Regions from separate parts of the Kocuria sp. PD6 genome, predicted to be linked through region 3. Evidence: riboswitches for the same ligand, from Rfam matches in the RefSeq annotation. Region 3 holds a riboswitch; each other region holds the start of a gene.

Region 1 (9,886 bases), on a different contig from region 3:
TTGTAGACGTCCCCGAATCGCCCGGACTCCCCCGGGACGCGTGTGCCTGCGATGAAATGTGGGATCTGGGTCACGGTCGTCTCCTCGCGGCGCTCCACTGTGACGTGCGTCTCACGAAAAATCTAACGACAAACCATTACACGTGCAATCAATCGTGGGGCGACGGATTCCCGACCACACCATGCAGAATCGCGCCTCAGGAACGGCGGCGTGAACCCCACGGGAGTGTGACGACCACGAGGCCTACGAGGGTGGCCAGCGTACCCGCGACCGTGACGGGGGTGACCACGGTGGCCGCGGTGGGCACGGCGACGTCGAGCACGAGGGCCCCCAGCAGCATGCCCGTCACGAGCCCCAGGCTGGTCTGCAGCACACCCACGTGCCGGGCCAGCACCGCCCCGGCGGCCACGAACACGATGCCCAGGATCCCGCCCGTATAGAGCCACCACTCGTGGGGCCACTGCACGGGGCCGGGGTGCGTGAGCCAGCGGGCCACACCGGCCACGACCACGAGTGCCACGGTCCCGGCCGCGAAGTTCGTGAGCGTGGATGTGAGGGGCGTCCCGGTGGCCGCGGCAATGTGAGCGTTCCACGCCGTCTGCACCGTGTTGAGCACACCCGCCAGAACCGGCAACGCCACCGCGCCCACGAACGCCGGGGTGGACATGTGCAGGGAACCCGCCGAGAACCGCGGCGCCATGGCCACGGCCACGGCGGCCAGGATCAGGACGGTGCCGAGCACCCTGTAGCGGCTCAGCGGTTGCATCCCGCCGGGGCCGATCCCCCACCGGTCCACGAGCATCCCGCCCAGGGACTGACCCACCACGAGACCCAGGATGAACATGGACACGCCCAGCAGCGCCGTCGTGAGCGTCTGCGCGATCACGAGGTACGCGCCGAAGACCCCGGCCAGGAAGTACCACCAGCGGATCCGCCGCGTACGCAGCACGCCCGGCAACCGCGCCGCGCCGCGCCGGCCCGCAGGCAGTAGGACGGAGCCCACGAGCAACACTGCGCACCCGATCCCGAAGCTCACGAGCGCGGCGAGGTACGGGTCCCCCATGGCGTGGCCCAGCGCGCCGTTGAACCGCGACTGGACGGCCAGGCACGAGCCCGCCAGGATACTCAGCACGACCCCCGTGAGCAGGACGAGTGGGCTCCGGGCGTGCGCGTGTGGAGTGGGGGCGGGACGGCGGACGGGGGTGGGAGAAGTCACCGATGTAGACTACTCCCGAGCCTGCGAGGATGGACCCATGCATCACGACGACTACGAAGAACTCCCGATCCGTGACGAGATGATCCGATTGGGCCAAGCGCTCAAGCTCGCGAACCTCGCGGAGGACGGCCAACACGCCAAGCACTTGGTGTCCGAGGGGCAGGTCACGGTCAACGGCGCGGTGGAACTGCGCCGCGGCGCGCAACTGCACGCCGGAGACGTGATCGCGGTGGTCGGGGCGGAGCTGCCGCCCGTGCGCATCGTGACGGGCTGACGCCCTACGAGGTCGCGTCCACGGCGGCCTGGAGATACTCCTTAATGTGCGCGAGTTCCTCCGGGCAGACCCCGTGACCGATGCCCCGGTACTGGATCTTGGTCAGCTCGGTGTGATCGTTGGCCCACTCGGCGGTGCCGTCTACGAGCACCGAGGTGATCACGGGGTCCTCCGGGTCCCGGCCCCAGAACATGCGCAGCGGCTCGGCGCGCAGCCGGTCGTCCCGGAAGAAATCAGCTTGGGCGTCGTCGGGCGCCACGGGGATCACGAACCCGGACATCCCCACGACGGCGTCCACGAGCTCGGGGACGTGACGCGCCACGGTCGTGGCCATGGCCATGCCCTGGGAGAACCCCAGTAGGAAGACGTGCGTGTGCTGCTGGGACTCTTCGCGCAACCACTCGATCACGGCCTCGGCTGCGGCGACCACGGCGTCCGTGGTGAACGCGAGATCTGCGGCCAGCGGGAACCACTGGAACCCCATGCCCGCACGCTGCGGTGCGCGCACGGACGCGTACGTGTAGCCCTGCGGTAGCGCGAAGCTCAGGGCCATGAGGTCTTCCTCGTACGAACCGTAGCCGTGGAACATGACCACCAAGGGTGTTCCGGCGCGGTCCTGCGGTTCGTTGTTCCAGATCACATGGGGAGCTTGCTGCATGGTTCCATCCTGACATGCCCACCCGGCACTGCCCGCGGGCCTGAGTCGTTCAGGCGGGTGTGTTAGAAACCGGGTATGGATAAGAGCACTCACTCCCGAGCCCCCTCCGACCCGAAGCACCCTTGGCACCGCATGGTCTCGATCGGCGATTCTTTCACGGAGGGCGTCGGCGATCCCGACGACGCCGTCCCCGGCGGTGTGCGCGGTTGGGCCGATCGCGTGGCCGAGGAGCTCGCGCGCCACACCGACGACTTCGCGTACGCCAACCTCGCGATCCGCGGTCGGCTCTTCCAGGGCATCGTGGACGAACAGCTGGAACCGGCCATCGAACTGCGCCCAGACCTCGTGACCATCAGCGCGGGCGGCAACGACATGCTGCGACCCGGTGCGGATCCGGACGACATCGCGGTGCGGCTCGACGCCGTGATCGAGAAACTCGCCGCCACGGGTGCCACGGTCACGATGTTCGACGGCCCGGACATCGGCAACACCCCCGTGCTGCGCAGCATCCGCGGGCGCGTGGCGATCTTCAACGAGAACCTGCGCGTGGTGGCCGCCCGGCACGACGCCGTGATGGTGGACCTCTGGGGACTGCAGCAACTGGGGGAACCTGCCATGTGGGCACCGGACCGGTTGCACTTCTCGCCCCTGGGCCACCAGCTCATCGCGTGCGAGGTCCTGGACTCCCTGGGGGTCGAGCACGACCTGGTTCCCGGCGAGCTCGGGGACCGTCCCGTGCGCACGTGGCGCGAGGCGCGTCGCGAGGACCTCGTGTGGGCCGGGAAGTACCTGGTCCCGTGGGTCGGCCGCCGGATCCGGCGTCGCAGCTCCGGGGACAACATCACCGCCAAGCGCCCTTCGTTCGGGCGCACCACGATCCCCGGTGCGGGCGAGGGCATTCCCGGCGAGGACCGGGAGGGCTGAGCCGGCCCGGGCCCACTGGGTCTCCCCGGCCAGGCCGGCCCATCAGGGCTCCCTGCTCAGTCTCGCAGCACGGTCTCCCGCAACAACATGCCCACCTGCGGGGTCTCGATGAGGAACCCGTCGTGCCCGCTCGGGGACGTGATCGTGTGCAGCTCCTGCTCCCCCGGCAGCGCGGCCACGAGTTCGGCGGATTCCGCGGGGAAGAACAACCGGTCGGAGTCCACCGCGGCCACGAGCCACTCGCACCGCGTGCGGGCTAGGACGTCCCGTAGCTCGCCGCGGCCACGAGCGACGTCGTGCGACATCAAGGTCTCGTTGACACTCAGGTACGAGTTCGCGTCGAAGCGGCCCGCAAGTTTGGACGCCTGGTGGTCCAGGTAGCTCTCCACCTGGTACCGACCGCGGTCCGCAACGTGGGTCGCATGCGGGTCCTCGCGGGGCTGGGGTTCGCGCCCGAAGCGCGTCTCGAGCTCGTGCGCACTGCGGTACGTGATGTGCGCGATCCGCCGCGCGAGCCCCAGACCGGCCTCCGGGTACTCGCCCGCGTAGTAGTCCCCGCCCCGGAAGTTCGGGTCCTGGCGGATCGCGAGCGCCTGGGCCTGGCCCCACGCGAGCTGCTCGGCACCCACCCGGGCGTTAGCCGCGATCACGGCGCACGCGGCCACCCGGTACGGGTGGGTCACGGCCCACTCGAGGGCCCGCGCCCCGCCCATGGACCCGCCGATCACGAGCCGCCACCGGGAGATCCCGAGCGCCCGCGCGAGCAGCGCCTCCGCGGCCACCGAGTCCCGCACCGTCACGCGCGGGAAGCGCGAGCCCCACGGGGTGCCGTCCGGTGCGGGACTCGAGGGCCCCGTGCTGCCGTAGCACCCGCCCAGGATGTTGGCGCACACCACGAAATAGCGGTCCGTGTCGATCGCGGCGCCCGGGCCCACGAGCCCGTCCCACCAACCGTCCGCAACGGCGGCCGCGCCCTCGGGAGCGCTCGCGGCGTCCACGTGTCCCGCGCCACCGCGCGCCGCGTGCGTGTCACCCGTGAGCGCGTGCTCGATCAGCACCGCGTTGGAACCGTCCGCCGCGAGCTCGCCCCACGTCTCGTACGCGAGGTGCACGTGCGGCAGCCGGAACCCGGACTCGAGCACGAGCTCACCGAGCTCGGCCCTCCGTACGACGCCGTCGCAGCGCGTGCGCGGCCCGTTGCCCACGACCGTCATGGTCAGTTCCCCGTGTCCTCCGGCGACGACGCCGCGTCGCCGACAGCACCGCCGCCCGCGGCCACCGCGGCGAATCCGGCCTCGAGGTCCGCGAGGATGTCGTCGATGCCCTCGAGTCCCACGGACAGTCGCACGAAGCCCGGCTCGACGCCCGCGGCGAGCTGCTCCTCGTCCTTGAGCTGGGCGTGCGTCGTGGAGGCGGGGTGGATCACGAGCGAGCGCACGTCACCGATGTTCGCCACGTTGGAGTGCAGGCTCAGGGCGTCCACGAACGCGACACCGGCGTCCCGGCCGCCGTCGAGCACGAAGCCGAGCACCGACCCGGCGCCGTTGGGCGCGTACTTCAGGGCGCGGTCGTGCCAGCGCGAGGACTCGAGACCTGCGTAGGACACCGAGCGCACCTCGGGGCGGGCCTCGAGCCACTCGGCGACCTTCTGCGCGTTGGCCACGTGACGTTCCATGCGCAACGACAGCGTCTCGATGCCCTGCTCGATCAAGAACGCGTTGAACGGAGAGATCGAGGTCCCCAGATCGCGCAGCAACTGCACGCGCGCCTTGAGGACGTATGAGAGGTTGACGCCGAAGGCACCGTCCGCACCGAGATCGCGGGCGTAGACGAGTCCGTTGTACGTCTCGTCCGGTTGGTTGAAACCGGGGAAGCGCTCGGGGTCCCGCGAGTAGTCGAACGCTCCGGTGTCCACGATGAACCCGCCGATCGCCGTGCCGTGGCCGCCCAGGAACTTGGTGGCCGAGTGCAGCACGATGTCCGCGCCCCACTCGATGGGCCGCACCAGGTAGGGCGTGGCGATCGTGTTGTCCACGATGAGCGGGACACCCGCCTCGTGGGCGATCCCGGCGATCGTCTCGATGTCGAACACGTCGTTGCGGGGGTTCGGGATGGATTCACCGAAGAACGCCACGGTGTTCTCGCGCACCGCGTCCCGCCACTGCGCGGGATTGTCCGGGTCCGAGACGAACGTGGTCTCCACGCCCATGCGCGGCAGCGTGTGCTTGAGCAGGTTGTACGACCCGCCGTACAGGGACGGGCTGGCCACCACGTGGGTCCCGGCGCCGCCCAGGTTGAGGATCGCGAGCGTGGCCGCGGCCTGCCCGGAGGAGACCATCAGGGCCCCCACGCCGCCCTCGAGGGACGCGACCCGGTTCTCCACGACCTCCGTGGTGGGGTTGGTCAGGCGCGAGTAGATGGGCCCCATCTCCTCGAGCGCGAACCGGGCCGCCGCCGTGCGGGCGTCCGGGAACACGAAGGACGTGGTCTGGTGGATCGGCAGGGCGCGCGACCCGGTCACAGGGTCGGGGTTCTGGCCCGCGTGGATCTGTCGGGTTTCGAACGACCAGCCCTGGGGATTGTCGGGGGTGGGAGCGGTGCTCATGGCCGTACTCCTTCTCGGAAGGATCAGGGGTCCGGTGGCGATCCGCACGGTGCCCGTGCTGTGACCGGGCACCAATGACCCGCGCTTGCCGCATGACGTCGGTCGACGCCACGGCCAGGTCCTCACCCAGGGCACCCCACCGCGGATGGGAGGGTTGCCGGTCAGCTAGCTGGGGCTTCGCGCTGACTCTCGTGACCTATTACCTCATTGTCCGAACCCGGCGGGGCGGGAGTCAAGCCGGGGACGCTGCGAGCGGGCTCGGGGTCAGTGGCCGCTCGTTCCTGCTGTTCCATCTCCCGGGTGTGCAGTTCCCGGTCCTTCGTCTCACGTGGATGGAAGTAGAACAGACCCGTGAGCACCGCGATCACGAACACCGCGAGCATCACGAAGAACAACGGCCTCACGCCGGTCAGGTAGATGACGGGGATGGCCAGCGCCGTGACCAACCCGCCCCCGAAGAACGGTTCGAACACCAGCTGCTTGTCACCGAACGCCTCGAACACCGGGTCTTGGCCTCCGGGTCCACCACGCGCATGAGGATCAGCCCGGTGGCGGTCACACCCATGGACGGGTGGAAGTCACCGATACCGCGCCCGAACCAATAGCGACCGATGATGCGGGGTGCCAACCACAGGAAAATGGCCACGTTGAACGCGATGCCGACCACCGCCAGGATGGTGAACGCCGCCAACCACGGCCGCGATGGACATGTGCCGGGAGAACGGTTCCACGGAGGACGGGCGGCTGGTCATGGTGCCGGCGGGGTAGTACTCGTCGCTGCGGAACAGGCTCTGGACCCAACCCACCTTGACGCGCACGAACTTCCCCAGGAACAGGGCGACTCGGAGGATCAGGAGTGTGAAACCGACGGCATTTGCGGACACGGGAACCACCTCGTAGTGATCGGGATCGATATCGGTCTCAGGTCATATAGCGAGGGTTCGGTCGGAGACTCCCCGGCTGATGCTGCGAACTCCAGCCTCTGAGACGCGCGTCTCGTTGACCTGGACCCACACAGTCCCCGCCCGAATCAGCCGTCCCGATGCCAGGTCTCGGGAGGTGCGGAGAGCCAGCCCTGCCCACCGGAGCGGGCGGCGCAGGTCACACACTCGCCGGGCTCGCGCTCGATTTGGTGGCCCGTGTGGCCGGTGTCACCATGGCGTCATGAACTTGGATCACGTTTCCTTCGCGGCTCAGCCCGACGGCCTCGAGGCCACCACCGAACGCATCGCGAACCGGTTGGGGATCGAACCGGTCAAGGGCGGTGTGCACCCCCGTTTCGGCACCCGGAACATGATCCTGCCGCTCACCGACCACCAGTACGTGGAGGTCGTCACGGTGCTCGAGCACCCCGCCGCGGAGAAGGCGCCGTTCGGTCAGGCCGTCCGTGCCCGTTCCGACGCCGGCGGCGGCTGGCTCGGCTGGGTCGTAGAGGTCCCCGACCTCGCGCCCTTCGAGGCCAAGCTGGGCCGCCCCTCCGTGCCCGGTGGCCGGTTGTTCCCCGACGGTCGGCAGCTCGAATGGCATCAGATCGGCGTGAAGGGTTTGATCTCCGACCCGCAGTTGCCGTTCATGGTGCACTTCGATTCCGAGGACGAGATGCACCCGTCCCAGGCGCGGATCACGGACGTCCGGTTGAGCGGGATGGAGATCGCCGGCTCCCCCGACCGCGTCACGGAGTGGCTCGGCGGTCCCGTGGAGGACGTCCTGGGCTCGCTGGACGTCACCTGGTGCGCCCCCAACGGCACCCCCGGGGTCATGGCCGTCTCGTTCGACACCCCGGACGGCACCGTCACCATTTGATCTGGTTCCCTTCGGTGCGGCCGACGACGCCGCTCCGCCCGGTCTCCGGCATCAGCCCGCGAGCAGTTGCGGGGCCAGGAAGCCCACGGTGTCCAGGAGGGCGTGGGCGATCAGCAGCGGCATGAGTCGACCGCCGCGGCGGTAGAGCCACACGAACACGAGTCCCATGACCAGGTTCCCGAGCGTGGGTCCGAACCCCTGGTACAGGTGATAGCTGGCCCGCACCACCGCGGAGGCCACCGCCACGAGCCACCACGACCATCCGAGGGATCGCAAGCGCTCGCACAGGAACGCCACCACGATCATCTCTTCCACGATCGAGTGGCGCAGCGCGGAGAGCACGAGCAAAGAAACCGCCCACCAGGTCTGCTCCATGGTGGATGTGGTGATCTGCGCGGTGATCCCCAGGGACCGGCCCACCTGATAGAGCACCAGGGTGCCGCCGCCCATCACCGCGAACAGGCCCATTCCCCACAGCGTGTCCCACGCGGGTCTGCGCCCATCCACCCCGATCCTGCACAGCACGCCGGGGATCCCCCGCGCCACCCCGGCCATGAGGTACAGGGCCAGCAGCACGGGGACGAGCGCGAAGCCGATGCCCGTGAGCTGACGCAACGCGTCGATCAGGGGGACGCTGCTCAGGGGCCGGTTGAGCGTCGTCGTGGTGTCGGCCAGCGAGGACCGCATGAGCACCTCGGCCAGATCCAGCACGGCGTAAACCGCGGACGCCCCGAGGGACACGCCGAGCACCAGGACGATCTGAAGCCACGTGTCGGTGCGCGACATAGCGCACTGCGAAGGGGTGGGAGTCTGCACGGGACCATTGTGGCCGTTCGCGAGCGGGACCACGTCTGCGCGTCCCCACCCGCCCCTAGACTGTGGGCATGACTTCCGAGCAGCCGTGCTATCCCGTGGCCCCGAGCCGCCCGGTGGAACGCACGTTCCACAGGCACACCTTCGCCGATCCCTACGAGTGGCTCCGGGACAAGGACTCCCCCGAGGTGCGCTCGCACCTGGCCGCCGAGAACGCCTACGCGGAGGCCACGACCGAGGATCTGGCGCCCCTGCGCGAGCGGATCTACGGGGAGATCAAGGACCGCACGCTCGAGACGGACCTGTCCGTGCCGTCGCGTCGCGGGGACTGGTGGTACTTCACGCGCACGGTCGAGGGCGGCGCCCACCAGATCTTCTGCCGCGTCCCGGTCACCGACCCCGCGCAGTGGACACCGCCCACCGTGGAACCGGGCACCGCACTGGACGGCGAACAGACCCTCCTGGACGCTAACGCCGCATCCCAGGAGCACGACTTCTACGCGCTGGGCGCCTTCAGCGTGTCGGAGGACGGCTCCAGGTTGGCCTGGTCCGAGGACACCGCAGGTGACGAACGGTTCACGATCCAGGTCAAGGATCTCGCCACGGGACAACTGCTCGCGGACCGGATCGGGCAGACCTCGTACGGCGCGTTCCTCACACCGGACGCCTCCCAGCTGATCTACATCGTCGTGGACGAGTCCTGGCGGCCGTGGCGCGTGTACCGGCACGTCATCGGCCGGGATGCCTCCTCCGACGAGCTGCTGTTCCAGGAGGACGACCCCGGTCTGTGGCTCGGGGCCGAGCTCTCCGCGGACAAGCGGTGGCTCATGCTGTCCTCGTCCTGCTCCGAGTACAGCGAGTACCGGATCCTGCCGTTGACCGAGCTGACCGGCTCCCCCACGGATGAGCCGGTCGCCGATGCGTCCGACGACGCCGCTGGGCCGGCTTCCCTGCCCTGGCGCGTCATGATCTCACGCGAGGACCGGGTGCTCTACGAGGTGGAACCCCTCACGGTGGCCGGCCAGGACTACGTGCTCCTGACCCACGACGCGCACGCCCCCAACGGCCGGGTGAGCCTCATGCCGCTCGGGCACGCGGGCCGTGCCCTCGCGGACCTCGAGCTCACGGACGTCATCCCGGCGTCGGAGGACGTGCGGATCGAGTCCTGTGTTCCCACCGCCACCCACCTGGTCGTGGCCCTGCGCGCGGACACCACGCCCCGGGTCCGCCTGATCCCGCGCCGCGCGGTGGACGAGATCGTTGCGGGCCCACGCGAGGCCGTGCCCTCGACATCGGACACGGGCTCAGGCCGCCTTGCGGACTCGGACGACGCCGCGGCGTCGAGCGCGGCGGCCGGTGCGGCGTCGCCGTCGCGGCTGGACGGGGCCGAGGCCGCGTTCGACGAGGAGCTCTACACGAGTGGCGTGCTCTCCGCGGAGTACGAGAACCCCGTGGTGCGGGTGTCCTACACGTCCTTCGTGACGCCGCCGCGCGTCTACGACATCCCCACGGCCGAACCCGGCGAGTCCGGGACGAACGAGTACGGCGTGGGCGAGCCCGTCCTGCGGCGCGAGGCCACCGTGCTGGGCGGGT
Region 2 (9,886 bases), on a different contig from region 3:
CGCTGGGGCCTTCCTTGGATCTATTGGCACCGCATCCTGCGGGGTAAGTGACGCTTCGCGCTTCCCCGCCCGGAGCGACCCCGCACCGATCACCGACCCCGAGGCGGGATCCCATGCAGAAAAGGTCATCCCGCATGTGTGGTGCCAGGGCACCGCGGAGGAAGCAGTCGCGTTCTACCGGAATGCCCTGCCGGACTGCACGCTCGCCGGCTCGTCCCGATATCCGGATGTACTGCGGTCCGGCGCAGAATCGCGCCGCGGAAGCCCTCCATTTCTACATCGATCACTTGTGGGTGGCGCTGTCCAAGCACCCCGAGGCGGAGGCCTGCGTGTGGTGCATGGACGATTTCGGCGTGAGCTGGCAGATCGTCCCCCGGGACAGGGGGGACTTGATGCAGCACCCCGGCGCGCATCCACGCATGCTGGAGATGAAAAAGCTGAGTATCGCGGGGTTGCGCGGGGACTGACCCCGAGGATCCCGCGCGTCTGCCTCTGGGTCGGCCCGCGCAGGTCGTTCCGGTCAGTTGCACCGGGCAGGTGGGTGACGGCTGCATTCTCGGGGGCCACCTGCCCGGGCCAAGATCGACGGTCCCCTGTTCCGGGCCATGATAGACGGGCCCCTGTCCCGGGTCGGGGTCGACGCGTCCCTCTTCCGGGTCAGGACCGGTTCACCTGGCTGCGCCGAGCGCCCGGTCCAGGTCCGCCAGGTGATCCTCGATGTCCTCGATCCCCACGGACAGGCGCACCAGATCCTCGGGAACCTCGTACGAGGTGCCCACCCGGGAACCGTGGGTCATGCTGTGGGGCACGCAGGTGAGGGACTCTACACCCCCCAGGCTCACCGAGAGGTTGTAGAGCTCGGTTTCGCGCACGAACGCGTGGGCGGCCTCGATGCCCCCGGCGGGCCGGAACGAGATGATGCCGCCGAATCCGCCGGTGAGGGTTTGTGCAGCCAGCTCGTGCTGCGGGTGTTCCTCGAGACCGGGGTAGTTGACCTCCAGGACGTCGGAGCGTGAGCGCAGGAAGCGGGCCACCTCAAGCGCATTCGAGCAGTGCCGTTCCATGCGCAGTGGGAGGGTCTTCAACCCCCGGGCCGCGAGGAACGAGTCGAACGGGCCGGCCACCGCGCCCCCGGCGAACTGCTGGAACCCGATGAGCTCGGACAGCGGCTGACCCCGCCACTCGGTGTCACCCACGACCACGGCACCGCCGAGCACGTCCGAGTGCCCGCCGATGTACTTGGTCGTGGAATGCACGACCACGTGGGCGCCGAGCACGAGCGGGTTCTGCAGGGCGGGGGACGCGAAGGTGTTGTCCACGACGAGGAGGGCGTCGGCGTCGTCGGCCACCTGCGCCCACGCGGCGATGTCCGCGACGCGCAACAACGGGTTGGACGGCGTCTCGAGCCACAGGACCTTGGTGCGTCCGGGGAGGACGGTCTCCGCGGCGTCGGACGCGGAGGCGGATGGCACGAAGCCGTGCTCGATACCCCACTTGGACAGCACCTGGTCCACGAGGCGGAACGTGCCGCCGTAGACGTCCGAGGCGAGCACGATGTGATCCCCCGGGGCAAGGACCGCGCGCAACAAGGCGTCCTCCGCGGCCATGCCGGAGGCGAACGCGAAGGCCCGGGTGCCCTGCTCGAGGGAGGCGAGCTGTTCCTCGAAACCGTTGCGTGTGGGATTGGAACCGCGGCTGTATTCGTGGCCCCCGGTGCGGAACTGGTTCACGCCGTCCTGGACGAACGTGGAGGTCTGGTAAATGGGCGGGACCACGGCGCCGGTGGTCGGGTCGGGCTGTTGGCCGTCGTGGATGGCGCGCGTGGCGAGTCCGGGCAGGCGGGTGTCGGTGCGGATCATGGGGTGGTCTCCTTCGGGGGGTGCGGGCAGCTCAGTGGGCCGCGGTGGTCGACGCCGAGCGGAGCTGCGGTGCGTGCGCCGGGGCGATGACCGACAGGGCTTGGAAGAGATCGGCCGTGAGATCGGCTTCGTCCTCGAGCCCCACGCTCACGCGCAGGGTCCGTTCGGTGATCCCGCTCGCGCGGAACTGCTCGGGCGTGAGGCGGCAGTGGGTCATGCTCGCGGGGTGCGCCACGAGGGTGCGGACGTCACCGATGTTGGCCGCGAGTTTGATCAGACGCAGCGAGTTCACGGCATGCTCGACCTGTTCCGGGGTTCCCTTGAGGTCGATCGAGAACACGCCGCCCACCCCGCGGTAGCCGCCGGTCTCCCGCAGCTGTTGCTGTCGCGGATCCCCGAAGCGGGGGTGGTGGACACGCTCCACCGCGGGATGCTCGGCCAGGGTGAGGGCGAGTCGCTCCGCCGTGGCGGACTGGCGTTCCACGCGCACACCCAGGGTCGTGATGCCCTGCAGGATCTCGTGGGCCGTGGTCGCGCCCATGCACGGGCCCAGGTCGTTGAGGTACTTGCACCGGGCGACACCCAGCAGCGCACGCCGGGCACCGAAGACCTCCACGGGAGAACGGTCCCCCCAGCGGTGGTGCTTGCGGGTCAGCCACGGCCACCGTTCGGGGTCCTCGGTGGGGTCGAAGGCCCCGGTGTCCACGAGCACACCGCCCAGGGGCCCGCCGTGTCCCGAGAGGTACTTGGTGGCCGAGTGCACCACGAGGTCCGCACCGTGGCGCCCGGGAGTGTAGAGGTGCGGCGTGGCCACGGTGTTGTCCACGATCACGACCACACCGTTGCGGTGCGCGATCTCCGCGATCGCCTCGAGTTCGGGCAGTTCCGTGAGCGGATTGGCCACGGATTCGAGGAAGAACACGCGCGTGCCGGGGCGCAGGGCATCCTCCCACTGCTGCGGTTCGCGGGGATCCGCGAACGTGACCTCCAGGCCCGTGTCCGCGAGGGTGTCCGTGAGCAGGTCCACCGTCCCGCCGTAGATCCGCGAGGAGACGACGACGTGCGCGTCCTTCGCGGGCCCGGTCAGCGTGAGCAAAGCGAGGCTCACCGCGGCTTGTCCCGACGACGTCGCGACCGCGCATTCCCCTCCCTCCAGCCGCGCGACCTCGGCCTCGAGCGCCGCGACGTTCGGATTACCCGTGCGGGCGTACGTGAAACCGCTCGCGCGCTGGGCGAAGACCTCGCGGGCGTCGGCCAGGGTCTCGAACGCGTACGCGGCACTGTGGTGGATGGGCCGGACGATGGGTGTGCCCAGCGGTGCGGGGGTGGCTGCGGTCATGGTCTTCTTCCTTCCTCGGCGCACCCGGTGGCCGCGCGGCGGCGGCCACCGGGTGGACGTTCCCTTACGGGTGAATCAGCGCTGCGCCGGAGTATCCGCGGCAGGGGTCGACGACGCGGCGACAGTGACGCTCCCGGACACGGTCGTCGCGTCGTTCGGGTCCACGTTCGCCGGTGCACCTGCGGGCGCGCCGGCCGTCCGAGCGGCGTCGTCGGCGGAGAGTTCCGCGCGCACGGTGACCGCCGCGGCGACCAGCCGGTCCAGTGCGGCCTCGGTCTCGGGCCAGCCGCGGGTCTTCAACCCGCAGTCGGGGTTAACCCACACGCGCTCGGCGCCGATCTCGTGCGCCGCGTGGCGGATGCGCCCCGCGACCTCCTCGAACGTGGGGACCCGGGGCGAGTGGATGTCCCACACGCCGGGACCCACGTCCCGAGGGAAGTCGGATGCCGCGAGCCCGGTCACGATGCCCGAACCGGAGCGGGACGCCTCGAGCGTGGTGACGTCCGCGTCCAGGGCGTCGATCGCGTCCAGGACGGTCTCGAACTCCGAATAGCACAGGTGGGTGTGGATCTGGGTGTCCGTGGCCGCCCCGCCCGTGGCCAGGCGGAACGCCCCCACGGACCATTCGAGGTACGCCGGGCGCTCGGCCGCCCGCAGGGGCAGCAGCTCGCGCAGCGCGGGCTCGTCCACCTGGATCACGGGCGTTCCCGCGCGCTCGAGATCCGCGATCTCGTCCCGCAGGGCGAGTGCGACCTGGTCGGCGACCTCGGCGGCCGGAGCGTCGTCGCGCACGAAGGACCACGCGAGGATCGTGACCGGCCCGGTCAACATGCCCTTGACGGGGCGCTCGGTCAGGGACGCGGCGTACGAGGTCCAGTCCACCGTGATGGGCGCGGGGCGCGAGACGTCCCCGAACAGGATCGACGGGCGCGTGCAGCGCGATCCGTAGGACTGCACCCAGCCGTGCTGCGTGGTCACGAAACCGTCCAGGCCCTCCGCGAAGTACTGCACCATGTCGTTGCGCTCGGGTTCGCCGTGCACCAGGACGTCGAGCCCCAGTTCCTCCTGGACGCGCACCGTGTGGGCGATCTCCGCGCGGATCGCGTCCGTGTACTCGGCCTCCGTGATCCGCCCCGCGCGGTGGTCCGCCCGGGTCTTGCGGATCTGCGGCGTCTGCGGGAAGGATCCGATGGTCGTGGTGGGCAGCACGGGCAAGCGCAGACGGTCGCGCTGGGCAGCGCGGCGCTGTTCGGCGTCCGCGCGCTGGCGGTCCGCGTCCTGCACCGCGGCGGTGCGCTCGCGGATCTCGGCCTTGTGAGTTGCCGGGTGCTCGGCGCGGGCCGCGCGGATCGTGGCGTCCTCGTCCAGGGTGTCCCGGATGGCATCCCAGCCGTGCTCGACGCCGCGCGCGAGCCCGACCACCTCGGTCACCTTCTGGTCAGCGAACGCGACCCAGCTGGTGACGTCCGGATCCAGCGCGGTCTCGCGGGCGACGTCGTGCGGGACGTGCAGCAGCGGCGTCGCGGTGCCCACGGCCACCGGCCCGCGGGCCGCGGCGCGCAGCCGGTCCAGGGTCTCGACGGCGCGCGCGAGGTCGGTGCGCCACACGGTGCGCCCGCCCACGACGCCGCCCACGACGGGGCGTTCGCCCCATGCCTCGAGTGCCTCCTTGCCGGGGACGTCCCCGCGGTCGAGGTCGATGGCCAGGGCATCGACGTTCGTGTGGGCCAGGGCGAGCTGGGCGTCCTCGCCGGCATCGCCGTAGCCCACCGTCACGAGGATCGCGGGGCGCTGTTGCTCGTTCGAGAGTTGGGTGTAGGCGCTCTCGAGGGCGGCCACGAGTTCGGTGCGTTCCACACTCCACCCGTCCGCGGCGAGGGCCGGCTCGTCGAGTTGCACCCATTCGACGCCGGCCTCGGCCAGGGCTCGCAGGATCGCGGCGTATTCGGCCACGACGTCGTCGAGGCGCTGCAGGGGGTGACTCGCGACGGCATCGGTGGTCTCGGAGCGTGAGAGCAAGAGCAGGCTCACGGGGCCCACGAGGACCGGGCGGGTGGTGATCCCGGTGGTCCCGAGGGTGGTCCGGTAGCGGGACACGAGGCTCTCGGGGTTCGCACGCAACGGGGTGTCCGGGCCGATCTCGGGTACGTAGTAGTGGTAGTTGGTGTCGAACCACTTGGTCATCTCGAGCGGCTCCAACCGATCGGTGCCGCGGGACAACGCCGTGATCAGCTCGATCCCGCGGGGCGTGTCCGGGGCGGCGGGCTCGTAGCCGTCCGCGATGAACCGCGCGGGAACCGCGCCCAGCGCCAGGGACGTGTCCAGGACGTGGTCCACCGCGAACCCCTCGGACGGCACAGCGTGATCCGCAGTGAGGCCGAGTTCGGACAATCGCGTGGCGGTGCGCTCACGCAACCGGGCGAGGGTGTCCAGCACCGTGGTGGCGGGGTGCTGTTGCGGGTCCTTCCAATAGGACTCGAGTGCGCGCTTGAGCTCGCGGTCGGGGCCGATGCGGGGGTAGCCCAGGATCGTGGCGGCGGGGAACGGGACGGGCTGGGTGCTCATGGGAACTCCTCGGAGCTGGTGTGGGGTATGGCGGTTAGGGGGTGTGATGAGCCGCGGCAACGGGTGTGCTCCGGCGCGGCGGGGTAAGGGGAACGTCAGCGTGGGTGGTGCCGCTACGAACGGTTTTCGGCCTGCCCGGATGCGGCGGTCGAAGCCAACACGATCGGTTCACGGGTCGGTCGGGGCTGGTGCGGCGGTCAGGCCGCGGGGCTGCGGCCTCGGTATTCGCGTGCGGCATCCCGGACCCGCAGATGCTCCAGGATGGTCAGCGCCGCCTCGGGGCGGTTGAACGTGTACAGGTGGAAACCGGCGCAGCCCAGATCCATGAGGTCGTCGATCAGGGACAGGGTGGCCGCGACCCCTCGGTGGCGCAGTTCCTCAGGAGTGTCGGCGCGCAGGAACCGGGTGAGGCGTTCCGGGACCCGGACCCCGGTGATCTCGGTCATGCGCTGCAACCGTTGCGGGTTGCTCAGCGGCATGAGCCCGGCGACCACGGGGATGTGGATGCCCTCCGAGCGCGCGCGTTCCAGGAACGTGGCGTAGTCCTCGGGTTCGTAGAGCACCTGCGTGATCGCGTAGTCCGCGCCGGCCTCCTGCTTGTCCCACAGGGACGCGAGATCCGCCTCGAAGTCGCGGCCTCGCGCGGGGGACGGGTAGCACGCCACCGACACGGACAGCGGTCGCTGACCCGGGCGGAACCCGGTGCCGAAGCGACGTCGTTCGACGTCCCGGATCAGCTCCACCAGTTGGGAGGCCCGGCCCAGGCCACCCGCGGGGGTCCGCCATTCCCCGGTACCCAGGGGCGGGTCGCCGCGCAGCGCGAGGAGGTCGCGAACGCCGTCGTCCAGCAACTGGTCCACGGCGCGCTCGAGACCCGCGCGGTCCGTGCCACCGCACGTGAAGTGCGCCATGACCGGGGTCTTGGTCGTGCGGCGCAGGTGGCGCAGCGCCTCGCGGGAGACGCCGTGATGGCCGGCGTGACCGTGGGTGACGGAGAAGAAATCCGGCCCGGCCTGGGCCATGGCGTCGATGTTGCGCCACACAGTGTCCGGGTCTCCGGTGGGCCGCGGCGGGAACACTTCGAACGAGACGAGCGTGGAGCGGCGCGGGCGCCGGACCAGCCAGGACGTCCCCGTGGGCGGGCCAGTCACGGGCGCGGGTTCTGACGCTGCGAGGGGTGCGGGCATATAAAAAATCCTCCGGCCTTAGGACGCCGGAGGACGAGCTCCGAGCGCCGTACTTGCCGACCACGCGGTTGCGCGGCGGCCGGATCCTCATCTGGGGCACCCCACTACAGCTGGAGGGTTGCCGCCCGGCTAGCCAGAGCTTCGCACCGGGACTCATGATCCTTTGTTACGAGTAAGCGTAGCACAGCCCCGTGACGAGGCCCACGAACGATGACGGAACCGCCGGCCTCCCGCCGCGCTCGTCTTCCCAAGCGGGCGGAATGGACCGCACGGGGGCACCTGGGCCCTGCCGTGGTCATCCTGCCCCACGACGTGCAGGACATGAAGATGCCCGAGTTGGGAGCCGAGAACTGGGTCTTGCGCTCGATAGCCGTCGCGCCGTCGACCGCGGAAGCCTCGGAGCAGGACAGTGTGACGCCGTCGCCCTCCGTCACCGCCACGCCCACCGCGAGCGAGGCGGCGGTGACGGCCGGGGCACTCACCCAGACGTTCACGACCCCGGGCGGGACCACGAGTTTCCGATACCCGACGAACTGGACCGTGGCTCCGTCCGCGACCTCCACCCCCGAGTACCGTACGAGGGACGTCCGGGTTGCCCGCCACGAGAAGGTCCTGATGCTGTCGCTGCGGCCCGACGCCGGCATCGCGAGCCCCGCGATCCCCACGCACGAGACCACGCTGGGGACTTTCCCCGGGGCGCGCGACGCACATGGCACTCCGTTGCGGATCGCCGCCGGCCCGTTGTCGGGGCAGGCCCCGGGTGTGAACATGGCGGTCATCTACGGCATCACGCCCGCCGCGGACGACGCCGTCCCCCTTGCGCAGCGCGACCGCCAACCCCGGTCGTCACGACCCCCGGGACCTGCCGGGAGCGACGTCGTCCACGCAGGAACCCTGAGTTCGGGCCGCCGTGCATCCGGCGGCTCGCCGGTGCACCCGCGTGACGAAAGCGCGGCGAAAAGCAGGGACGCCCACCCGGTCAACCGACCGGGTGGGCGCGCCTTGGCGTGTCATCAGCGACTCAGCACGGGTGCCAGACCTTGCCTCCCGGTTCGTAGCACCGGGGGCCGGTGTAACCGGGATAGCCGCCATCACTCTCGGAAGCCGGGGGCACGTGGGGTGCCGCCGGCAGCTGCGGGGCAGCAGGTACCCGGGGCGCGGCCGGTAGCTGAGGTGCCGCGGGCTGCGCGGGGGCGGGGTTGTAGTTGTAGCTCGGTTGCGGAGCGGGATTGGGTTGGGGTGCCGGATCGCCCACGGCGACCTCGTCCTCCACGACCGCGGGAGGCGCCTCGAGCGTCGGCGTGGGAGTGGGCGTGGAGGACGGGGTGGGACTCGGCGTCGCGCTCGGGCTCGCGGTGCTCGAAGTTGTGGTGCCGGGGGATGCGGATTCCCCCGGCGGCGCGCAGTCCTGCTTCGGGTCGAAGAAACCGACCTGCATGGCCTGGGCCACGTTGTACGCGCTGTCCATCTCTCGCCGGTACGTGCTGTTGGCGCCCACGGTCATGGGCGTTGCCAGGCCCGCCTTGACGAGTGCCTGGTTGACGTTCAACCCGTCGTCGTCGCGGGTCACTCGGGCGAGGGTGCGCCCGTAGCGGTCCGTGCGTTCCACGTCGTAGTCCAGGTGGATCGTGGTTCCCTTGGGCAGGAGGTCCTCAAGCTTGGCCGTGGCCTCGTCCGCGAGGCACTCGCCGGGCTGACCGTCCTGCGCGACCTCCGGGGTATTGATGTTCAGCAGCCGCACCCGCGTGGACTTCCCCGCGATCGTGGCGTCCAGGGTGTCCCCGTCCACCACGCGTTCCACCGTGGCCACCGAGTCGTCCGGGGTGGGCGCGGACTCTGCGGCGCCGCCGCACGCGGTCAGGGCGAACAAGCTCGCCAGGACGACGGTGCTCGCACGGGCCCTCGGACCGGCGGCCCACCGGCGGCGGGCAGGATGGTGAATGGTCTCGGCAGGCATCGCGGTCCCGGGTCTCGGAGGAAGCACCCGGCATCATGTCGGTGCATTTGCAACGACGTTATTGTGCCAGAGGGTGTTCACCCTGCAGGGATCGGCGATCCGTGTCGCGGCACGTGATGCCTAGTGGAGTAAAAGCACCTGGGGGTGTCTCAAGACTGCTTTAGCTCAGTAAAAGCAGAGGGGGGTGAGGCGGAGCTAGGTGTCGGGCGGGGGGTGCGCTCGGGGTAGCGGGTGGGCGCGGGGTGGTGCGCTGTGCGGCATGGTGTAGACAAGACGCATGGCCACCATCGATGAGCTTCCCGGTGAGATCGTCGCGGACCTGCGTGTGAGCGATGCCCGTCCCCTGAGCGGCGGGGACACCGCCCACGCCTACTGGCTCGAGACCCCGGACGGGCCCCTGTTCGCCAAGACCATGCCGGGTGCCCCGGCGGGCGTGTTGGCGTTGGAGGCGGCGGGACTCGAGGCGCTGCGCGCCGTCGCCCCCGCCGAGGTGCGGGTGCCCAGGGTGCATCACGTGGGCGATGAGGCCCTGGTGCTTGAGTGGATCGACGAGGGTCCCGGACGGCAGGACCGTGCCACGGAACGCAGCATGGGGGCCGGTCTCGCGGCCATCCACCGCGCGCGAGCCCCGCACGTCGGGTGGCTCTCGGCGGAGCTGCCGGAAAGCATCGGCTCGTTCCCGGTGGATCTCACGCCCACGGACGACTGGGCCGACTTCCTGTTGCACCGCCGCATCGAGCCGTTACTGCGCGCGGCGATCGACGCGGGACACCTGGACCCCGCGGCGTCGGACCTGCTGGCGCGCGTGGCGCCGCGAGCGGACGAACTCGCGGGCCCTCCCGAGCCCCCGAGCCTGCTGCACGGTGACCTGTGGGCAGGCAACCGCGTGGTCGATCGCAACGGGACGAACTGGCTCATCGATCCGTCCTCGTTCTACGGACACCGCGAGTACGACCTGGCCATGATGCAGCTCTTCGGC
Region 3 (9,886 bases):
ATCGGGCCGATCTCCCGGGCCACGTGCGCGCGCAGCTCCTCGCGGACCTCGTCCGCGGACAGCGATTGCGCATCCGTTGTGAGCACCACGCACGCCAAAATAGCGTGGCCCGTTACCGCGTCGCGGATCGGGGTGGCCCCGGCCTCCACTACGTGGGGGTGGGTCACCAGGGCGGATTCGATCTCGATCGTCGACAACCGGTGCCCGCTCACGTTGATCACGTCGTCCACCCGCCCCAGGATGTAGAGGTCGCCCTCGTCATCGGTGCGTGCGCCGTCGCCGGCCCGGAACCAACCGCGCTCGCCGTAGGCCGCCCAGTAGGAAGACAGGTAGCGCTGCGGATCGCCCCATACCGTGCGGGCCATGGACGGGCCGATCTTGTCGATCACGGCGTAACCCTGCAGGTTGGGGCCCACTTCCTCACCGGCCTCGTCCAGTACCCGCACAGATACGCCGGGGACCGCACGCGTAGCGCAACCGGGCTTGGGAGAGGTGTGCGCTGCAGCCTCGTCGAACGTGCCGGGACGGGCGAACTGCGGATCGTGCGGGCGCGGGGACGCGACGCACGAGCCCGTCTCGGACTGCCACCACGTGTCCACGAAGGGCACCTCGTCGCGGCCTACCTGGGCGCGCAACCAGCGCCACGCCTCCGGGTTGATGGACTCGCCCACGGAGCCGAGCAACCGGATCGAGGAGAGGTTGTAGACCGGGGGCAGCCCCTTGGGGAACGCGCCCATGAGCGAGCGGATCAGGGTGGGTGCCGTGTAGTAGTTGGTCACGCCGTAGCGCTCGATGATCTCAAAGTGGCGACCGTAATCCGGGGTGTTGGGCGTGCCCTCGTAGATCACCTGGGACACGCCGTTGACCAGCGGGCCGTAGATCTCGTAGGTGTGCGCGGTGACCCACGCGAGGTCCGCGGTGCACCAGTGCACGGTGGAGTCCACCTTGGCGGGGTCGTTCACGGCGGACAGCTCCTCCGGGCGCAGCACCCCGGACGCGTCGGGCACGTCCGGGAGCAGGTCGAACAGCAGGGCGTGGGTGTATGCCGTCTGCACCATGTATCCGCCCATCGTGTGGACCAGGCCCTTGGGCCTCCCCGTGGTGCCGGACGTGTAGATGATGAACAGGGGCGTCTCCGCGTCGAACGCCTCGGGCTCGTGGACTTCCGAGACGCCCGCGGTGAGCTCGTGCCACCACACGTCACGCCCGGGGGTCCACGGCACGAGTTCCTCGTCCTTGGAATGCAGGCCCCGGGTGCCGCGCGGCAGATCGGTGCGCCCGGGCCGGGACGTGCGGCGCACCACGATCACGTGCTCGATGCTGTTCTCACCGCTGCAGGCCTCGTCCGCATTGGTCTTCACGGGGACGACGGCGCCGCGCCGGTTCTGCCCGTCCGTGGTCACCAGGACCTTGGCTCCGGTGTCCTCGACCCGGAACTTGAGGGCTTCTGCGGAGAACCCGCCGAACACGAGCGAGTGGATCGCCCCGATGCGCGCGCACGCGAGCGTGATGATCACGGTCTCCGGGATGACCGGGAGGTAGATGACCACGCGGTCGCCCTTCTCCACGCCCAGTTCGAGCAGGGCGTTGGCGGCCCTGGACACCTCACGCTGCAGGTCCGCGTAGGTATAGACCAGGCGGTCCCCGGGTTCACCCTCGAAGTACAGGGCCACGTGCTGACCACGCCCGGCTGCCACATGGCGGTCCACGCAGTTGTACGAGACGTTGAGTTTCCCGCCTTCGAACCACGCGATCTCGGGCACGGTGTAAGTGGGGTTGCCGTCGTGGTCCTCACCCGTGCGCTGCGGCTTCTCGAACCGGTGAGCCGTGTGCCACGGCTGCGCCCAGTCCAGCCGCCCGGCCTGCTCGACCCAGAACTGCACCCGGGCGTCGTCGGAGATCAACGCCGGGTTCGGTGTGGGGTGAGCGGGGTCTGAGTACGAGTGCGTACCGGTCACGAGTCCTCCTGTGATGTCGATCCGAACGGTCGGTGTCTGTAACGGCCGGGCCCCCGGTCGAACGACCGGGCCGCGGTGGAACGGCGGGCGCCGGCGGGAACCGGGCGGGTTGTCACCTGGTTCCGGCCACGCTCCAGCGCTGCTGCGTCCACCGCTCGAAGATGCCGAGCAGGGCGTCCGTGAGCTTGCCCAGCACGGCCAGCAACACGATCGCGAGCAGCAACCGGTCCGTGCGGCCGTTGTTCTGCGAATCGGTGAGCAGGAATCCCAGGCCCATGGAGGAGCCCAATAGTTCCGCGGCCACCAGGAACAACCACGCCTGGGCCAGGGCCAGGCGCAGCCCGGAGATCACGGAGGGCAGCACCGCGGGCAACTGCACGGTGGTGAAGAGCTTGACCCCGCGCAGCCCGAAGGACCGTGCGGCTTCGATCAGGTGCTGGTCCACGTGGCGCAGCGCGGCGGACACCGTGGTGTACACCGGGAAGAAGGCGCCGATCGCCACCAGGGTCACCTTGGAGTTCTCCCCGATCCCGATCCACAGCAACAGCAACGGCACCCATGCCAGGGACGGCACGGCGCGCAGCGCGCCGATCGTGGGCGAGCCGATGGCCCGCGCCCACGGGGAGAGCCCCAGCAACGCGCCGAGCAACAGCCCGAGCCCACTGCCGATCAGGAAGCCCACGATCACGCGCTGCGTGGAGATCCCCACGTGCAACCACAGGTCACCGCTGCGCAGCAGCTCCCATCCCGCGGCGAGCACCGCGGACGGGCGCGGCAACTGCACGGGGGAGAAGGTCCCGTTCGTGGAGAGGGTGTGCCACGCGAGCACCAGCAGCACGGGCAGGACGATCCCGATCAGCCCCAGGGCCCAAGGATTGCGCAGCGCGCTGGGACGCGTGCGGGAATCCGCCGCGGCAGGGGTGTCTGATGGGGGTGCGACGTCGCCGGGTGCCACCGCGCCCGCCTCGTGGCGTCCGTTGTCGTCGGACAGTGTGGCCACCGCAGTGACGCCAGCTGCTTCGGAGGACGCGCCGTCCGAGGACCGCGGTGCGGCGGAGGAGGTGTCGTGAGTGCTCATGAGGACTGCTTCCCTTCGATCACCTGGGCCACGGCGGCCGCATCGGCGTGTTGTGCGTAGTGCTGCTCCACGATGTTCGCGAGCGCCTCGTCCACGTCCTGCTGCGAGGAGACGTCCCCGGATTCCACCAGGATGGGCCCGACCCGCTCGAGCACCGCGAGCTGTTCGGGGCCCGGAACGGGGTCGATGTCCAGGTGGGTGCGCTGCCAGACCCGCCGGGCGGTGTCGCGATCGATGCTCGCGCCTTCCGCGAGGATCGCGATCCCCTCCTCCGGGTGCTGCAGCGCCCACTGCCGCGCGTAGGCGTACGTGTTCACCACGTCCTGCGCACCCGTGGGATTCAGCTGCAGGAACACCTCCCTCGCGTTGAGGAACCCGTACGTGTTGAACTCCAACTGCCGGTGGAACAGCACGTCCCCCGCCTTCTCCGCGGCGGCCATCACGGGGTCCAGTCCGGACCATGCGGCCACCTGACCGGTGTCCAGCGCGGTGCGCCCGTCCGCGTGCTGCAGGTTCACCACGGTGACGTCCTGTGCGCTCATGCCCGCCGCGCCGAGGGACTGCAGGAGGAAGAAGTACGGATCCGTGCCCTTCGTCGCGGCCACGGACGTGCCCGCGAGGTCCGCCACGGTGCGCACGGGGGAGTCCGGGGTGCGCACGAGCGCGGACCACTCGGGCTGTGAGAACAGGTCGATCGTCCTGATCGGCGAGCGGTTGGCACGCGCGAGCAGTGCGGCGGAACCTGCCGTGGAGCCCACGTCCACGACCCCGGCGCGTAGCGACTCGTTGGCCTTGTTGGAACCGGCCGAGTACACCCACGTCACGGTCTGGCCGTGGGCGCCGGCGACCTTCTCGAGCCAGCCCTTGGCCTTGATGATCAGGGACAGCGGGTTGTAGGTCGCGTAGTCCAGGTAGATCTCGTGCGCGGAACCGCCGGCCACACCGCGGCCCGGACCTTCGCCCTCCATGACGCATCCGCTCAGGGGCAGCGCCAGCGCGGACAGGCCGAGTGCCTGCAGTGCGCGGCGTCGGGACAACTGCGCCATGCGCTCAGCGCTCCACGCCGAGTAGGGCCAACAGGTGGGCGCGCAGTGCGGTGATCTCACTGTCCTCGCGGGAGCGCGGGCGGGCCAGCTCGGGGGAGATGATCTCGGCGATGGTCGCGGGGCCCGTGGCCGTTTCCCGCGCGAGCACCACCACGTGATCGGAGAGCACCAGGGCTTCCTCGACGTCGTGGGTGACCATGAGCACGGTCGTGGGATCGGCGCGGTGCACGTCCAGCAGCAGATCCTGCATCCTGATCCGGGTCAGGGCGTCCAGGGCCCCGAAGGGCTCGTCCAACAGCAGGACCCGCGGGTTCCGTGCCAGGGCCCGGGCGAGGGATGCGCGCTGTGCCATGCCCCCGGATATCTCCGAGGGACGGTGATTCGCGTGGTGGGACAGGCCGACGAGCTCCAACAGCTGCGCCACCCGCCGCTTCCCCTCCTGGGCGGGAGTCCCGTGGGGCAGACCCAGTGCCACGTTGCGCGCCACGCTGCGCCACGGCAGCAACCGCGGTTCCTGGAAGCCGACGGCGCAGCGCGGGTCGATCTCGCGCACCACCGAGTCGTCGATCCGGACTTCGCCCTCGCTCGCCGTGCCGAGCCCGGCCACGGCGCGTAGCAGGGTGGACTTGCCGCACCCCGAGGGGCCCAGGACGGAGACGATCTCGCCCGGACGCACCGTGAAGGTCACGTCCCTCAGGACCTCGTGGACATGCGCTCCGTGGTGTGCGGGGAAGGACTTGCCGACCCGGTCGAAGGTGACCGCCGCGGCGTCGACGGCAGATTCCGGGCGCGTGAGGATATGGCTCAATTCATCAACTCCATCGTTCCTGGCATTAGCACCTTGCCCGCGTGGGGCTGGTTGCTGCGACGTCAACGAGCCAGGTCTCTCAGCCGCTCCGGATGGGAACCCCACCATTGAACGGGCCGGGAGCCCGCGGGTGCAAATCGTGTGACGCGCCGGGGCGCCGTCGTGACGTGCCGTAACCCCAGGTGTTTCCGAGGACCGGGGATCCCCGTTAGGATCGATGCCACAACGATCACGAGTGCCGACGTTTAGCCCTGGCTTGTCGGACGGCAACCCTCTCCCGTAGCGGGGTGCCCCAGGTGAGGATCGGGCCGCATGACACACCGCATGCGGCAAGTACGGCGCCACACAAGCGCGCTGGACCCGCAAGGTAGGCCGCCGTAGGTGGTGCACGGGGCGCGGGTCGTGTTCCTGCTGAGGGGCTGACCGAGATGAGCAAACGGATTTCCGTCAACGCGTTCGACATGACCTGCGTGGATCACCAGAGCTTCGGGTTGTGGCGCCACCCGCGGTCCCGGGCCACCGAGTACAACACCATCGAGTACTGGACGGAGCTGGCCAAGCTGCTGGAGCGGGGCAAGTTCGACGCCCTGTTCCTTGCGGACGTGGTGGGCATCTACGACATCTACAAGAACTCCGCGGCTCCGGCCGTGCGTGACGGGGCCCAGGTCCCGGTCAACGACCCGTTCATGCAGGTCTCGGCCATGGCCGCCGTGACCGAGCACCTGGGTTTCGGCGTGACGAGCGCGGTGACCTACGAGCAGCCCTACACCCTGGCCCGCAAGTACGCCACGCTGGACCACCTCACCAAGGGCCGTGTGGGCTTCAACGTGGTGACCTCCTACCTGCCCTCCGCCGCCGAGAACCAGGGTCTGCCGCGCCAGATTGAGCACGATATGCGCTACGAGATCGCGGAGGAGTTCCTGGACGTGTGCTACAAGCTCTGGGAGGGCTCGTGGGAGGACGACGCCGTGGTGCAGGACCGTGAGACGGGCGTCTACGCGGATCCCACCAAGGTCCACCCCATCCGGCACAGCGGGGAGCACTTCACCGTTCCCGGGGCGGGGCTCACGGCACCGTCCCCGCAGCGCACGCCGCTGATCTTCCAGGCCGGCGCCTCCTCGCGCGGGCAGGCGTTCGCGGGTAAGCACGCGGAAGCCGTGTTCATCGGCGGGTTGCGCCCGGACCTCACGCGTTTCGTGACTGACAAGATCCGCGACCGGGCTCGGGCCGAGGGCCGCAGCCGTGACGACGTCAAGATCTACGCGATGCTCTCCGTGGTCGTCGCGGACACGGACGAGCAGGCCCAGGAGAAGTACCGCGATTACCTGCAATACGTGGACCTGGAGGCCTCCCAGGCGATCATCGGTGGGTGGTCCGGCGTGGACCTGTCCCAGTTCGACGAGGACGAGGCCCTGAACTACATCAAGACCGACTCCATCCAGTCCTTCTTGACCCCGTTCACGCTGCAATCCAAGGACAAGCAGTGGACGCGCGAGGAGATCGCCAAGCACTGCGCCCTGGGCGGGATGGGTGCCGTGCTCGTGGGTTCCGCGCAGACCGTCGCGGATCAGCTCGAGACCTGGGTGGACGAGGGCGGCCTGGACGGCATCAACCTGGCCTACCACGTGAGCCCCGGTTCCTTCGAGGACTTCGTCGAGTACGTGGTCCCCGAGTTGCAAAAGCGCGGGCGCTACCGTACCGAGTACGAGGGCACCACCCTGCGCGAGTCCCTCTACGGCGAGGGCCAGCCGCGGGTCAAGGACACCCACCCCGCCGCGAAGTACCGCGGCGCGTTCGTGGGCGAGCCCTCCGTCGCGGACACGCCGTCCCGCGAGCTGGTGGGCTGACACCTCCCTCCAACGACGACGCCGCTCGCGCCCGGTCCCGCAGGTCCGGCAGGGCGGCGTCGTCGGCTTCCTCGCCCGTTGCCAGGGCGGGACCCCCGTGTGAGAGTGGAACGCGTGCAACCCGGTTACGACCACTTGGCGAACGACTACGAGAAGGCTTTTCCCGCTCCCTTCCGCACGGCGCTCGAACGGCGCGCGGTGGAGGCCTTCGCGGATCACGTCATCGCGGCAGGGGCGCCCGGCCCCGCGATGGATGTGGGGTGCGGCACGGGCCACGTCACGGCCGCACTGTCCGAGCGGGGTCTGCACGTGGTGGGGGTGGACCCGTCCGAATCCATGCTGGGTATCGCGCGCACATCGTACCCGGAGGTCGCCTTCGAAGCCGGCGATGCGAATCCCACGTCGTGGGGTGGTGCAGCGGGGCCTGACCGCCGAGTGGCCGCCGTTCTTGCGCGGTTCAGTCTGATCCACGTGCCACCCGCGCGGCTCCCCGGCATCCTGGACTCCTGGGCGGACGTGATGGCACCCGGAGGGGTGGTCATGGTGGCGTTCCAAGCACTCGACGGAGAGCGTGCCGTGGTCTCGTTCGATCACGCCGTGGCTCCGGCGTGGCGCTGGCATCCGGACGTGATGGCCGATCATATGAAGCATGCCGGGTTCACGGAGGCCTGGCGTACCGTCAGTCGCCCGGACGCAGAACATCGCTTCCCCGAGTGCCACCTGTTGGCGGCACGGTGACCTGATCGAGCACGAGATGGATGGGTTGTTTCATAGGGTGGGGGAAATGCCCGTGACCCGGAGGGAACCGTGGACGAGGACCTGCTCGGAGTGATCATGCTGTCGTTCAGCACGGTCCTGGTGTGCGTCGTGACCGTGGTGATCGTCAGGGCAGCGGCCGTCGGCTCGCTCGATCGCAACGGGGCCGTGGGCCTCCGGACCCGGCACACGCGCGCGACCGACGCCGCGTGGTCCGCGGGTCACGCCGCGGCCCTTCCGAGGGTGCGGTGGTCCGTTCCCGTGGCCGTGTGTGCCGTGGTGGCGGCGATCGTGTTGCTCGTTCTGGGGCGGCCCGAATGGGGCATCGTCGCCGGGCTGGTGGGTGTACTGCTGCAGGTCGCGGTGCTGGTGTCCGCCGTGGGGCCGGCCAACCGTGCCGCTCGGCGGGCCGCGCAAAAGTCGGCTCCGGAACCCCGCGCCTGAGACCGGAACCCCGCGCCTGAGACCGGGGCGCATCAGCGGCGTCGTCGACGGCGCGGCGGGCGTAGGGGGGGCACGACGGGGCGCTCGCGGGAGGCCTTCGCCGGAATGGAGAGCGGCCGGTGCGGGCGGCCAGGTTGCGGGTCAGTGACTCGCTTCGAGCTCCACGAGCAGGACACCGGCGGCGGCCCAGATCCCGTAGGTGACCCCCAGGGGCATCCCGCGGCGCAGTACCAGCGTGAGACACATGAAGGCCCCGGTGTACCCCAGCACCACCACGGCGTACAGGGCGGGTTGTCCCAGGGCCGCCTTGATGCTGAGCGTCGCGGTGACCTCCGGGAGGACGGCCCCGGCCAGGAAGAACCAGGCCATGACGTTGCCCTGCCTCATGACACCCGGTCCCGGCGGTTGCGAACACCGGCGACGGCGCGGTCGGGCGCTGTGGCGCTACTCGGGCAGGAGATCAACGCCGGTGAGCCTATAGCGGCGGCACCCGGAGCCACGCCGTGTGACCGAAGTCGGGCGGCGGCTGCCGTTGACCGCGCGGGGCGCGCGAGCGTCGTCGTCCCTCGAACCGACGGGAGCGAGCCCGTGGACGATTGACCCCGGCGGCCTAGAGTGGTGACACAGCTTACATGGTAAGGCGACTTCCACACACGCTACGAGGGAGTAAACATGAAGGTTTTCGCGCACACGGAGCCGGGTGGAGCAGCCCAGGAACTCGAGGTGGAACGGCCCGAACTGGAAGGCTCCGCGGTCATGATCCGCGTGACCAACTCGGGGGTCTGCCACTCGGACGTGCACTGCCAGGACGGGTACTTCGACCTCGGCAGCGCCGGGCGCTACGAACTGACCGCGGCGGGCGCGCAGTACCCCGTGGTGCTCGGGCACGAGATCGTGGGTGAAGTCGTGGCCGCGGGACCGGACGCCACGGTGACGCCCGGGGACACCAAGTACATCGTGTTCCCGTGGATCGGTTGCGGCGAGTGCCAGGCCTGTTCGGAGGACCGCGAGAACTACTGCAGCGGGAAGAAGCGCAACCTCTCGGTGCAGCGCCGCGGCGGCTACGCAGAGGAGGTCCACGTGCCGGACGAGCGCTACCTGGTGCCGCTGGGCGACATCGACCCGTCCTTCGGCGCCACGCTCGCCTGCTCCGGCCTGACCTCCTACTCAGCGGTCAAGAAGATCATGCCGCTGCCCGCGGATAAGCCCGTGGCCGTGATCGGCGCGGGCGGTGTAGGGCTGATGACCATTGCGGTGCTCAAGGCCCTGGGTCACGAGAACATCGTGGCCGTGGACATGAGCGAGGCCGCGCTGAAGAACGCCCAGGCGGTGGGCGCGTCCGCCACGGTGGCCGTGGGCGGCGAGGACCTCGTGGGCGACATCGTCCGGGCCGGCGGGGAGAAGATTGCCGCGGCCATCGACCTCGTCAACAACGGGGACACCTCCAACGCCGCGCTCTTCGCCATGGCCAACGGCGGGACCCTGGTCAGCGTGGGCCTGTTCGGGGGCCAGTACCAGTTCCCCACCGCGCTCACCGCGTTCAACCTGCTGAACATCCGCGGCAATTTCGTGGGCAGTCTTCCCGAACTCAAGGAGCTCGTGGCGCTCGCCCAGGACACGGATCTGCCCAAGCCGCCCATCACGGAGCTCCCGCTCACCGCACAGGAGGTCAACTCCGCGCTGGACGGCCTGCGCAACCGCACGTTCAACGGCCGCGCGGTGCTCGTAGCGGGCTGATCCGCACCGGGCCCCGTGCCCACCGTGCACGACGACGCCGTCGCCACCCCGATCTCTGCGGGCGGCGACGGCGTTCGCGCACCCGGGCGAGGAACGAACACTCGCGCCCGCCCCGGGTGGGCGGCACCGAGGGGACGGACGACGCCGCGCCCGGCCCCGCGGCGTCGTCGTCCGGGGCGCGTCAGAGCAGGCCGGAAGTAAGGCGGCAGACG

The links. A riboswitch is a leader RNA that binds a small molecule or an ion and turns the genes downstream of it on or off. The one in region 3 is predicted to bind S-adenosylmethionine.
Region 1: another riboswitch for S-adenosylmethionine. It lies ahead of Q9R22_RS00525 (bifunctional o-acetylhomoserine/o-acetylserine sulfhydrylase); the one in region 3 lies ahead of Q9R22_RS05855 (LLM class flavin-dependent oxidoreductase).
Region 2: another riboswitch for S-adenosylmethionine. It lies ahead of Q9R22_RS11425 (methylenetetrahydrofolate reductase); the one in region 3 lies ahead of Q9R22_RS05855 (LLM class flavin-dependent oxidoreductase).

What each region holds. Positions count from the first base shown of each region.
Region 1 is NZ_JAUZUS010000001.1:100,659-110,544, forward strand. It holds gene Q9R22_RS00495 (CoA-acylating methylmalonate-semialdehyde dehydrogenase) at 1-74, opposite strand, end outside; gene Q9R22_RS00500 (DMT family transporter) at 197-1,216, opposite strand; gene Q9R22_RS00505 (RNA-binding S4 domain-containing protein) at 1,254-1,490, shown strand; gene Q9R22_RS00510 (alpha/beta hydrolase) at 1,495-2,148, opposite strand; gene Q9R22_RS00515 (SGNH/GDSL hydrolase family protein) at 2,224-3,072, shown strand; gene Q9R22_RS00520 (homoserine O-acetyltransferase) at 3,129-4,286, opposite strand; gene Q9R22_RS00525 (bifunctional o-acetylhomoserine/o-acetylserine sulfhydrylase) at 4,289-5,677, opposite strand; SAM riboswitch class IV at 5,754-5,874, opposite strand; gene Q9R22_RS00530 (hypothetical protein) at 5,839-6,180, opposite strand; gene Q9R22_RS00535 (hypothetical protein) at 6,256-6,561, opposite strand; gene Q9R22_RS00540 (VOC family protein) at 6,842-7,480, shown strand; gene Q9R22_RS00545 (CPBP family intramembrane glutamic endopeptidase) at 7,532-8,296, opposite strand; gene Q9R22_RS00550 (S9 family peptidase) at 8,365-9,886, shown strand, end outside.
Region 2 is NZ_JAUZUS010000012.1:72,263-82,148, reverse strand. It holds gene Q9R22_RS11450 (hypothetical protein) at 1-51, shown strand, start outside; gene Q9R22_RS11445 (VOC family protein) at 228-467, shown strand; gene Q9R22_RS11440 (cystathionine gamma-synthase) at 669-1,859, opposite strand; gene Q9R22_RS11435 (aminotransferase class I/II-fold pyridoxal phosphate-dependent enzyme) at 1,891-3,198, opposite strand; gene metE (5-methyltetrahydropteroyltriglutamate--homocysteine S-methyltransferase) at 3,274-5,763, opposite strand; gene Q9R22_RS11425 (methylenetetrahydrofolate reductase) at 5,961-6,950, opposite strand; SAM riboswitch class IV at 6,995-7,111, opposite strand; gene Q9R22_RS11420 (thermonuclease family protein) at 7,972-8,820, opposite strand; gene Q9R22_RS11415 (fructosamine kinase family protein) at 9,185-9,886, shown strand, end outside.
Region 3 is NZ_JAUZUS010000005.1:36,928-46,813, forward strand. It holds gene Q9R22_RS05835 (AMP-binding protein) at 1-1,958, opposite strand, end outside; gene Q9R22_RS05840 (ABC transporter permease) at 2,071-3,036, opposite strand; gene Q9R22_RS05845 (aliphatic sulfonate ABC transporter substrate-binding protein) at 3,033-4,082, opposite strand; gene Q9R22_RS05850 (ABC transporter ATP-binding protein) at 4,087-4,890, opposite strand; SAM riboswitch class I at 4,898-4,989, opposite strand; SAM riboswitch class IV at 5,118-5,232, shown strand; gene Q9R22_RS05855 (LLM class flavin-dependent oxidoreductase) at 5,310-6,737, shown strand; gene Q9R22_RS05860 (trans-aconitate 2-methyltransferase) at 6,837-7,475, shown strand; gene Q9R22_RS05865 (SdpI family protein) at 7,545-7,937, shown strand; gene Q9R22_RS05870 (SMR family transporter) at 8,079-8,324, opposite strand; gene Q9R22_RS05875 (alcohol dehydrogenase) at 8,610-9,674, shown strand; gene cls (cardiolipin synthase) at 9,856-9,886, opposite strand, start outside.